3 regions of the Brevibacillus sp. NRRL NRS-603 genome follow, and region 2 is predicted to be linked to each of the others. Evidence: predicted binding sites of a transcription regulator. Region 2 holds the regulator's gene; each other region holds the start of a gene.
What was found. The regulator LexA, encoded in region 2, represses DNA repair genes until DNA is damaged. The targets are predictions, from matches to a motif close to CGAACATATGTTCG.

Region 1: the regulator LexA is predicted to act here: its motif matches at 1,139-1,152, upstream of C7R94_RS00405 (carbohydrate kinase).
Region 3: the regulator LexA is predicted to act here: its motif matches at 1,156-1,169, upstream of C7R94_RS05915 (DNA polymerase IV).

The regions. Positions count from the first base shown of each region.
Region 1 covers NZ_PXZN01000002.1:20,735-23,004, reverse strand. The annotation lists gene C7R94_RS00405 (carbohydrate kinase) at 1-1,096, opposite strand, end outside; gene C7R94_RS00400 (MarR family winged helix-turn-helix transcriptional regulator) at 1,285-1,731, shown strand; gene C7R94_RS00395 (FMN-dependent NADH-azoreductase) at 1,868-2,270, shown strand, end outside.
Region 2 covers NZ_PXZN01000012.1:747,215-749,484, forward strand. The annotation lists gene crcB (fluoride efflux transporter CrcB) at 1-65, opposite strand, end outside; gene C7R94_RS10515 (DUF896 domain-containing protein) at 162-359, opposite strand; gene yneA (cell division suppressor protein YneA) at 436-771, opposite strand; gene lexA (transcriptional repressor LexA) at 934-1,557, shown strand; gene C7R94_RS10530 (DUF456 domain-containing protein) at 1,608-2,093, opposite strand; gene C7R94_RS10535 (DUF4269 domain-containing protein) at 2,202-2,270, shown strand, end outside.
Region 3 covers NZ_PXZN01000010.1:95,897-98,166, reverse strand. The annotation lists gene C7R94_RS05925 (VOC family protein) at 1-63, opposite strand, end outside; gene C7R94_RS05920 (AraC family transcriptional regulator) at 184-1,053, shown strand; gene C7R94_RS05915 (DNA polymerase IV) at 1,226-2,270, shown strand, end outside.

The sequences.
Region 1 (2,270 bases), on a different contig from region 2:
GCTCCTTTTCGAATTGTTCTACGGCCAGTTCCAATTGTTCTGCTTTTAATAGAGGAGATACGGACTGCTCTGTTTGCAATGTCAGAGCGGATGCTGCCAATCCAAGGCGGCATGCTCTCTGGAAAGACTCTCCGTTTACAATGCCATACAAGAGTCCCGACGCGAACGCATCTCCCGCACCTGTTACATCTACCACTTCCGTTGGATACGGAGACATATGCTCCTCAACGTCCTCGGATTGGTAGTAAATGCCCTCTTCGCCCAAGGTAACAATGACGTGCTTGACGCCTCGTTCCCTGATCTTGCGGCAAGCCTCGGCGCATTCTTCGATCGTCGTGATCTTCATGCCAGCCATCAGCTCAGCTTCTTCGCGATTCGGCAAAATCGCTTCTACTCCGTCCAATTGCTGTGGGAGCTTCTTTGCTTTAATGGAAGAGACCGGGTCAACGAAGAGCAGGATGTTTTCCTCCCGGCAACGTTCGATGATGTAGGCCAAGCAGTCCGCCGGAATGTTTGTATCGATGAAAACCACGTGGGCTGCTGCTATGTGCGACCATTTCTCCGCGAACATCTCTGGTGTGAGAGCATCGTAAATATCCATGTTCGCCAAGGAAACAACCATCTCGCCATCAATATCAAGAAGCGCGGTATACGTTCCCGTCCGCTGTGTAGGAAGTCTCCACACTTGGCTGATGTGCACCCCGTGCTTTTTCGTCTCCTGCAAGAGCCATTCGCCTTCTTTGTCCTCACCAACGCTCGTAATGAGTGACGTATTGCAGCCAAGACGACCGAGGTTCTCCGCGATATTCCGTGCCACTCCTCCACACGATTCCATAATCGTTACGGGATTGGATGAGTGTAGACGCACCTGCTGCTTGCCGCGTGCTTTGCGGTCAAGGTTGGCCCCACCGATACAAGCAATCATTCCTTCATCACGCAGTACATAAGCCCGTCCTTTGATTTCCCCGCGCTTGGTCAACTGTGCGATGTAGCCAGCTACCGCTGAACGTGAGATGCCAATCAGATCAGCCAGCTCCTGTTGCGTGATAAAAGGATTTTGCCGGATATGATGAAGGATCTGCATGTCTTTTTCCACGGTCATCCTCCTTTCTTCTGTTACGCTTTCACAGCTCGTTTACAAACAAAAGTTTATCACGAGGACAATTGTTTGTATAGATATGTTTTGCATTTTATTTTTTATCTCAATTTGACAAATAGGAATACGATCATGTAGGATTATCTTAAATTAAAGATATCTAAATTTCGATATAAAGGAGGGTCCGTATGTCTGACAAACCACTGCGAAATGATCCCCTCGATCTTTTTGTCGTTTTATCAAGGTCATACAACTGGGTTACAGCTCACTCCAATCGTCACATTCGCGAGCATGGACTTAATCCAACTGAATTCGGGGTACTAGAGGTATTATTTCATAAAGGTCCTCAACCATTGCAGCAAATTGGCGAAAAAATCTTGATCTCCAGCGGAAACATCACATACGTTGTGGACAAACTCGAAAAGAAGCAACTGCTCATTCGCAAGCCCTGTTCGGAGGACCGCCGCGTCATTTTTGCGGAACTCACTGAAAAAGGGCATCAATTTTTGTCTGAAATCTTCCCTCCTCATCAACGTGCCATTGAGAAAGCGATGGAAGGTCTCACACCAGAAGAACAGCGTCAAGCAATCGAGCTGCTAAAAAAGCTGGGACGCACTGCTCAGGCTACTTATTAGATGAGTAGCCCCCTTCTCTTCACCACAATCGTTTAAAAAAAGTGTTGACAAAAGATCTGATACGTAATAATCTTAAAATCAAGATTTACACATTAAAAGTTAGTGACTTACTAAATGGAAGGGGAATAAGATTTTCATGAGTAAAGTACTTTTTATTAAAGCAAACGATCGCCCAGTTGAGCAGGCTACAAGTGTAAAGCTGTACGAAGCTTTCACGAAAGCATACAGAGAAACACATCCAAATGACGAAATCGTTGAGCTGGATCTGTTTGCTGAGAACCTCCCTTATTACGGTAACGACATGCTGACTGCTATGTGGAAAGCAGGAAACGGAATCGAGCTGTCTGCTGATGAGCAAAAACGTGCTGACTTGGTTAACAAATACCTGAACCAATTTACAGCAGCAGACAAAATCGTATTTGCTTTCCCAATGTGGAACTTCACTGTTCCGGCAGTTCTGCATTCGTACATGGATTACCTCTCCCAAGCAGGCAAAACATTCAAGTACACAGCTGAAGGTCCAGTTGGTCTGATGGGCG
Region 2 (2,270 bases):
AAAGACAATAGGTAGCGCAAAAGAGAGCCAACTGCTCCTCCAACCGCCACAGCTATCCACGCCATCGCTTTCCCTCCCTGGCTATCAAAGCGTTATGTATGTCACAGAAAAAGACACCCTAGCGTCAAGCGAGGATGTCTGTCGTATCAGTAATTGTTATCTTACTGTTTTGGCTTATTTTCTTCAAGGTCTTCCACATAACGGATGGAATCCAAATTTGCTCTCAATGAAAGCTTAACGGCGTCAATATACTTTTGGCGCAATGCTTTTTGTTCGAGCTTTTCCTCTTCAGTCAAACCTTCTTCGCGAGATTTTTTGACCAATTCATTAATGCGTTTAATTTCTGCGTCAGATACCACTGCTGGTTCCTCCCACTCTGTAGTAGTGCCGCTTTATTATACCACATTCGAATGTTCCCGCAAGACAACCGAACACTTACGGCATGTCAGGCATGATCAGAGTCTGACCCGGGTAAAGCCTGTTGCTATCCAAACCGTTCGCTTCCTTGATTTCTATGATATAGTCACGAACATCTGTATGCTGATCTGAGTAGCGAACAGCTAACGACCATAGGCTATCTCCAGATTGTACGGTTACTTCTACACCTTGTGGCTCCTCCATTGGCGAAGAAGCAAACACCAGTTCGGTCAACAAGTAAAAAAAGAGAGTAAATGTAATAAGAAACAAGAGAGCTTGTCCTCTCGTGATACCAAAACGAACACGACGTTCTTCTTTTTTGTCGAAACGATTACGTACTGTTGATGAATTCATAATAATGGCCCCCTCACAAACATACGTTCTGATCATTTGTAACCTCATGATAAATGAGAACATATGTTCATGTCAACAAAGAATCGAACTTATGTTTGTCGAACGCAAGCTCCCATGGTATAATATAGGAAAATATGTTCGAGAAATCAGGGGTGTCTTTCTATGTCAAAATTATCGAGTAGACAACAAGCCATCATCGAGTTCATACGAAAGGAAGTTCGTGATAAAGGGTATCCCCCTTCTGTACGTGAAATTGGAGAGGCTGTCGGACTAGCTTCCAGCTCAACAGTACATGGTCATTTGGCACGCTTAGAGAAAAAAGGCCTCATTCGTCGAGATCCTACCAAGCCTCGCGCCATCGAATTGTTATCAGATGAAGATCGTTTTCAAGACAATTTCGAAGACTCTGTCGTCCGTGTGCCCGTAATCGGAAAAGTAACCGCTGGACAACCGATTACTGCCATTGAGGATGTGGAAGAATACTTCCCGCTTCCGGACAATATCGTGACTTCTGACAAGGTCTACATGCTGCGCGTCTCCGGAAACAGTATGATTGATGCCGGGATTCTCGACGGAGATTACGTAATTGTTCGCCAACAGCACGTAGCGAACAATGGTGATATTGTCGTAGCCATGACAGAAGAAGACGAAGCGACCGTCAAAAGATTTTTCAAAGAAAAGAACCACTTCCGTCTTCAACCGGAAAATGCCACGATGGAACCAATCATTCTGGAGCATGTCACCATTCTCGGCAAAGTCATCGGCGTCTATCGCCTCATTCACTAGTTTCCACATAAAAAAGGACAGCCTCTGCTGTCCTTTTTGTTTTCTATATGTTATCTAGCAATAAAAAACCAGATGATCATCGCAAGTTGCAAGATGACTTTTACGACCGCGCTGCCCAAAAATCCGATCAGTGAGCCTACCCCTGCTTTCACTGCTCGCTCCATCGACTGCTTCTGCACCATCAACTCTACGAGAACGACGAATACGAACGGCAAGATCAGCATACCAAACGGTGGGAAAACGAAAATCCCGAGGATAATTCCGACCGCAGCAGCAACGGACGACCACTTTGACCCTCCATACTTTTTCACGAAGTACATGTTCGTCAGCAAGTCAGCACCGTAAAGCAGAATGCTTAGAACGACCATTCCCCACCAAAAGGATGCTGGCAATCCCGCTCCAGGATCTGCAATAAAAAAGTGATAGAGCAAAAAGCCCGCCCACAGCAAGATCGTATCAGGTAAAACGGGCAAGAAAATTCCTGCGATGCTTAGCAAGAACAATAGCACAACTACGACCCACAAAAATATTTCCATCTACTACACTCCCTTCCTTTAGGTATACGAGTGATTACCGATTTCGTTGCGTACTTATTTACTTTTGTCTAAACTATTTTAAAAGAAAGTAGACACGGAGGTAGTCTCATGAGAAATTGGCATGATCTCTCATACTTGGGCAGAGGATCGATGCGCCAAAAAGCGGCGTGGGAAGTG
Region 3 (2,270 bases), on a different contig from region 2:
GATGTCGCTGACGGCTACAAAAATAGCTCCGATTTGGGGGAGCAGAGGAGAAGTCGTTGTCATTGTGACAGAGCTCCTTTCATTGGTGTTTTTTACAAGGTCGACCCGTCATCATCGTGCACGAAATGTCGGATCGCCCGATTTTGCATCTGCTATTCTGAGGGGGAAAGGGAGGTCATTACCATGGATTTGCTTGCAAAGCTGAATGAGGCTCTGGACTACATCGAAGACAATTTGACGAGCGAGATTGACTATAAAGAAATCGCTCGGGTGGCTTGCTGCTCCGAGTATCACTTCAAAAGGATGTTTTCTTTTCTCGCTGGTGTTCCACTATCCGAGTACATCCGGCGTCGGCGCATTACTCTTGCAGCTTTTGAGCTTGCGGACAGCAACGAGCGGGTCATTGACATTGCGATCAAATACGGATACGGATCGGCTGATTCCTTTGCCAGAGCTTTTCAGAATGTGCATGGAATCACTCCGACAGAAGCCAGACACAGCGGCCAATCCTTGAAGGCTTATCCGCGAATGACCTTTCATCTATCCATTAAAGGAGGCAGTGCCATGAACTACCGTATGGAAGAAAAAGAGGCATTTCGCATTGTGGGTCTGAAAAAAAGAGTTCCGTTGATTTATCGTGGAGTCAATCCAGAGATTGCGGCTATGTGGGCTTCATTAGATATGGAGACGATTCAGCAGCTGAAGTCACTATCCGATGTCGAACCACTTGGACTGATCAGTGCGTCCACGAATTTTTCAGAAGGTCGGCTGGAATATGGAGAGCTCGATCACTATATCGGCGTAGCCACTGCAAAGGCTTGTCCAGACAACATGGCAGCACTCGAGGTTCCTGCTTCCACCTGGGCGGTCTTCGAAGCAGTGGGTCCTTTTCCTGATACGCTGCAAGATGTCTGGGCTCGGATTTATTCGGAATGGTTTTTATCCTCCGGTTATGAACAGGCTGAGGGTCCAGAGATTTTGTGGAACGAAAATAAAGACACCTCATCACCAGCCTTCCGAAGCCAAATTTGGATTCCTGTCGTGAAAAAGTAACCCTTTATTGGATTCGCTCTCGTTGGCGTAACACCTACCGACGTGTGCTCATCCGGGAAGAAATAATTACCAACTTTTTTTTGCGCGAGACAGGCATAAAACCGAACATTTGTTTGCTATAATAAGAACAAAGCAACAAGGGAACATAAGTTCTTATTTAGGGGATGATCGTGTGTCCAATGCGAACAAGCGGATCGTGTTTTTGATCGACATGCAGAGCTTTTATGCCAGTATCGAGAAAGGGGCCAATCCAGAGCTGCGAAACAAGCCGATTGTCGTCGCGGGTGATCCAGAGCGGCGCAGCGGAGTCGTGCTGGCAGCGTGTCCGATTGCCAAGTCATATGGAGTGGTCGCGGCCGAAGCACTGTGGCAGGCGCAGCAAAAGTGTCGCCAGCTCGTTGTTGTTCGTCCGCGCATGGAGATGTACATTCGCATCTCCATGCAAATCACCCGCATATTCGAGGCATTTACTGACAAGGTGGAGCCGTACTCGATCGACGAGCAGTTTCTCGACGTGACAGGCAGCGTCCACCTGTTTGGTGATCCGTTGCAGATGGCTGCACAGATTCGGCAGCGTGTCTGGATGGAGACAGGAATCAACTGCCGGGTAGGTATCGGGGAGAACAAGGTACTGGCCAAGATGGCCTGCGACAATTTCGCCAAGAAACGGGAAGAAGGCGTTTTTTGGCTCAAGCGGGAAACGTTAGCGGATACGCTCTGGAAGCTTCCGATTGAAAAGCTGTTCGGGGTAGGCTCACGCATGAAGCGTCATTTTCATCGGATGGGTGTCTATCAGATCGGGCAGCTTGCAGATATGAGGCCAGCCATCCTCACCCGGCATTGGGGAGTAAACGGAGAAGTGCTGTGGCGCACGGCCCACGGAATCGACGATTCACCCGTGGCTTTGGATTCCTATGATTCACAAAAAGGGATCGGTCATCACATGACGTTGCCTCGGGATTACCATACAGCAGCGGAAATCAAAGTGGTGCTTTTAGAACTGTGCGAAGAAGTGTGCCGTCGGGCGAGGAAAAAGGAGCTGATGGGCTCCGTTCTGTCTGTGGGCTGTCGTGGAGCCGATTTGGCTGCTGGAACGGGCTTTGGACGGCAGATGAAGCTCGCGGAACAGACGAATGATGCCATGACTTTGTACGAAGCGGCCTGCTTTCTGTTTGACCGTCACTGGCAGGAAACGCCCGTCCGCAGTATCGGGGTCA